DNA from 2 places in the Simiduia curdlanivorans genome. Region 2 is predicted to be linked to the other one. Evidence: predicted binding sites of a transcription regulator. Region 2 holds the regulator's gene; the other holds the start of a gene.
The links. Region 2 encodes PhoB, which activates phosphate uptake and scavenging genes when phosphate is short. Its sites were predicted from a motif close to TGTCATAAANNTGTAACA; they were not measured.
Positions count from the first base shown of each region.

Region 1: a site for PhoB is predicted at 1,122-1,139, ahead of QWY82_RS17640 (beta-helix domain-containing protein). Genes of this name have one in related genera too.

Region 1 covers NZ_JAUFQG010000006.1:871,317-873,723, forward strand. Annotated here, with positions in the region: gene hrpA (ATP-dependent RNA helicase HrpA) at 1-852, opposite strand, end outside; gene QWY82_RS17640 (beta-helix domain-containing protein) at 1,290-2,407, shown strand, end outside.
Region 2 covers NZ_JAUFQG010000004.1:840,851-843,257, forward strand. Annotated here, with positions in the region: gene ubiA (4-hydroxybenzoate octaprenyltransferase) at 1-836, shown strand, start outside; gene phoB (phosphate regulon transcriptional regulator PhoB) at 912-1,613, shown strand; gene phoR (phosphate regulon sensor histidine kinase PhoR) at 1,623-2,407, shown strand, end outside.

The DNA.
Region 1 (2,407 bases), on a different contig from region 2:
CAGCAACTCTTCAATAGCGGCGCTAATATGCTCGGCCAGCTCGCCTTCATCATCGAGCACCGGCCGATAGCGAATGTCCACTGGGAAGGTACGGCCCGAGACTTCGATGATAGGCGCGCCATCAAAGTGTTCGGAAAAGCGCGCCAAATCAATGGTGGCGGAGGTAATGATCAATTTGAGGTCGGGGCGCTTGGGCAATAGCTGCTTTAAATAGCCCAACAGGAAATCAATATTGAGCGAGCGCTCGTGCGCCTCGTCAATAATCAAGGTGTCGTAGCGGGTGAGTAGCGGGTCATTCTGAATTTCGGCCAACAAAATGCCGTCGGTCATCAATTTTACGAGGGTGTTGGCGCTGCTCTGATCGTTAAAACGCACTTGATAGCCAACCCGATCACCTAGGGAGGTGTTCATTTCCTCGGCGATGCGCGCGGCCACCGTGCGCGCGGCTAAGCGCCGCGGTTGGGTGTGGCCAATAAGCCCGCGCTGGCCGCGGCCAATGGATAAGCAAATTTTTGGCAGCTGCGTGGTTTTACCCGAACCGGTTTCACCGGCCAAAATCACCACCTGATGCGCGCCAATTAACTGAGCGATTTCACCCGCGCGCTGGCTCACCGGCAGGGCCTCGGGAAAGGCAATCTCAGGGACCAATGCGGCGCGTCCGGCCATGCGCTCCCTAGCCGCTGCCAAACTGGCCTCTATCTCGCCAACCATCTCGCCAACCAGGTGATCCGCCGGCTGCTGCCGCTCTAATCGCTTGCGTAACCGGTGCAATTGCTTACGCAGCAGCGCCGCATCAGCGATCATAAGTTGATCAAGCTGTGGGTAGAGCGCGCCGATATTTACTGCCGTCATAGAAAAAGCCAAACCAGACAAAAGGCGGAATTATAGGCCGATGACCCGCGTGGGTATAGCGCGTGGGTATAGATAGACGCCGAGTTGATGGCGGCAAGCCCGCTTGCTTCGCCTTCCCTACCAACCGCTAAACCGGCGACCGCGTGCTCGAACCTGCCCGATCAACCTAAGGGTTATGGACAAAGCACCAAGCTCACTACAGCAACAAAAAAATCCTGGAAACCACGCGATAGATGAGCCTATTTCACGGCAATAAACTGAAAAATAACTGTCATATTGGCGACATAATTCTGTCAAAAAAACCAACAATAAACTTCATATTTGCGTTACAAAACTGACATTTTAGTACGTTAGTATGGCGCACCAAGTAGGTCATTGCATGAAAATAAAACCTGCCAACTATAAACCAACGGTTTCTTTATCTTTAGGAAAACATCATGAAAATTCGTAACGTATTTGCACTAAACCTACTCACAGCAGCGCTGTTTGCCTGTGGTGGCGGCGACGTAAATGTATCGCCCACTAACATCGATAACTCAGTGGACAACAGCGTTAGTTCTGGCGGCGGTTCGGGTACAAACAACCCGTGTGCAAGCTATGCCGTAGACGGCCAAGCGTTGCAAGGTTCTTTCGATGGCAACAACTGCTTTTACGATGCCACCTTCGTCGGCGTAAACAAACCGCTCACCACAGATTTAAGCATTCCGTTCATTTCCGGCGTACATATTTTTGCCAGCAGCCTGTTTGTCGGCGACGACGTAACACCCGCTGAAGCTGCCGCCGGCGTTGCTATTCCACAGGAAGGCGACGGCCCAACGCTAACTATTGCTGCAGGTAATAAACTCGCTTTTCAAAACCCAAGCGACTACGTACGCATTTCACGCGGTTCACAAATCATCGCCAATGGTTCGCCCGCTGCACCTATTACCTTCTCTAGCTACAACGATTTAGTGTTAAACAACGAAACCCCCGGCGCCGTAAGCAAGTGGGGCGGCATCATGATCAACGGTAACGGTATCACCAATAACTGTACCGACGCTCAGCGCACTGCCGGCACTTGTTCGGTACAGTCAGAGGGCCAGGAATCCTACTACGGTGGCAACAACAACGCAGAGAGCTCGGGTTCACTTAAGTATGTTGTGGTAAAACACTCAGGCTTCGCTGTTGTTGTAGGCGACGAACTCAACGGCATTACCTTTAACGCTGTTGGTTCAGGCACAGTTGTTGATTATGTGCAGGTATATAACACTTACGATGATGGCTTCGAATTCTTCGGCGGCGCGGTAAATGTTAAACACGCTGTACTGGTCAACGTACGCGATGACTCCTTAGACTTTTCCGATGGCTACGTGGGTCATATTCAATACGCCATCATCAAGCAAGACGATAGCAACCGCTGCATCGAAGGCGACAATATTTCAGATAGTCGCCCAGCCAATGCCAGCAACCCCGCAGACTGGTTAATTGCGCCCATGTCTCACCCCATCATCTCTAACGTCACCTGCATTACTTCTGGCCGCGATCAGGCGGTAAACACGCACGGCGATAGCGAAGG
Region 2 (2,407 bases):
ATTGGCGCCTAATGCGCTTTGATAAACCCATCGGCACCTTGTTGTTACTCTGGCCCACGCTCTGGGCGCTCTGGATCGCGGCCGATGGCACACCCAGTTTGCGAGTGCTCGCTATCTTTGTAGCAGGCGTCATTGTTATGCGCGCGGCGGGTTGTGTTATTAACGACTACGCCGATCGCAAGGTCGACGGGCAAGTGGCTCGCACCAAGTCGCGCCCTCTGGCAACCGGCGAAGTGACGCCGTCCGGCGCGTTATTGTGCTTCGCTGGGCTCATTATCTGCGCCTTTTTTCTGGTCCTGCTCACCAACCTATTAACCCTTTCGCTGGCCTTTGGTGCCTTGGCACTCGCAACGATTTACCCCTACATGAAACGTCACACCCACTTACCGCAAGTGGTGTTGGGCGCCGCCTTTGCCATGAGTATTCCCATGGCCTTTGCCGCCGTGCGCGGTGATCTGGATAACGGCATCTGGCTCATATATACAGCCGTAGTACTCTGGACCGTGGCCTACGATACCTACTACGCCATGGTGGATCGCGCCGACGATTTGCGCATTGGGGTTAAATCCACCGCCATACTGTTTGGCGAACTGGATCTCGTGATTATCGGCTGTTTGCAGCTAATGACACTGTTTGCGCTGTGGTTGGCGGGCGATCACTTTAAGCTTGGGCACTACTATCTCGCCGGCCTAGCTGGTGCCGCTTTGCTGTTTATTTGGCAGCTCTGGCTCAGCCGCAAACGCCAACCTAAGGCCTGCTTTCAGGCCTTTCTTAACAACAAATGGGTGGGCGCGGTGATATTTGCCGGCATACTGGCTGATACCCTGCTAGCTTGATTAGAGGCCTCGTCATATAACTGTCATCTAACCGTAATCTAATACAGGTCCAACCAAAGTGCAGACGAACCGGTTATGAGCAAAAAGACCATTTTGATCATCGATGACGAACCCTCCATTCGCGACATGTTGCGCGTGGCCTTGGAGATGGCAGACTACCGCTGTCTAGAAGCGGAAAATGCCCAGCAGGGTCACGCCTTGGCGATTGATGAGAAGCCCGATTTAATCCTGTTAGACTGGATGATGCCGGGCACATCGGGCATCGAGCTAGCTAGGCGGTTAAAGCGCGAAGAGATCACGGCCAAAACCCCCATTATCATGCTCACGGCGAAGGGCGAGGAAGATAATAAAATTCAGGGCCTAGAGACAGGCGCCGATGATTACATCACTAAGCCGTTTTCGCCGCGCGAGCTGATTGCGCGGTTAAAGGCCGTGCTGCGCCGTATCGAACCCGATACACCAGAACAGCCCATCACCGTCGATCAATTGTGCCTAGACCCCATTAGCCAGCGCGTTACTATCGCCGATGAGCCGGTGGATATGGGTCCAACCGAATACCGCTTGCTGGCTTTTTTCCTGACCCACCAAGAGCGCGTGTACAATCGCGGCCAGCTGCTCGACCACATCTGGGGCGGCAATGTGTATATTGATGAGCGCACGGTAGACGTTCACATAAGGCGCCTGCGCAAGGCTCTATCCATGCAAGAACACGACAGATTTGTGCAAACCGTGCGCGGTTCGGGCTATCGATTCTCCACCAAAGTCGCCAGCAAATAAGGACGTTTCGTGTTAAGAGGATTTCATGCCGAGCTCAAGCGCGTCGCCCTGTTCACCACGCTGTGCATTGGTTTTGGCCTGGCCAATGGCTCCGTGCTGGTCACGCTGTTGCTGGGTTGTACCCTCTATATCTTTTGGATGCTTTGGCAAATACGGCAGCTGGATTTGTGGCTAAACCAGCGCAAAAAATCGCCGCCGCCGGAGGCCAGTGGGATTTGGTCTGATATTTTCGAAAGCATTTACCGGCTGCAAAAGCGCCAGGAAAAAGAGTCGGATCGCGTGAGGCAGGTGTTAAATCGCGTTCAGGAAACCACCGGCGCACTGCCCGATGCGGTGCTGTTACTCGACAGCCGGGGCAATATCGACTGGTGGAACCCAGCTGCCGAGCGCCTCTTTGCCTTTGAGAAAACCGACCAAGGCCAGCCACTGGTGAACTATGTGCGCAACCCCAAGTTTGTCGCCTACATGGAAAACCAAGACTACCGGCAGCCGCTCGATTTACCCGCCTCGCGCAATAAAGACCAGCGCCTGCAGTTCCAAGTCACCCGCTATGGCCAAAACGAACGGCTAGTGGTGGCGCGCGACATTACCTCGCTGCACAAGCTTGGGCAAATGCGCAAAGATTTCGTCGCCAATGTATCGCACGAACTGCGCACGCCACTGACGGTACTCAAAGGCTATTTAGAGACTCTCGCCGACGCCGACGATAAACCCGAGGCCTGGCAGAAACCACTCGCGCAAATGCAACAACAGTGTTCGCGCATGCACATGCTGGTGAACGACCTAATTGCGCT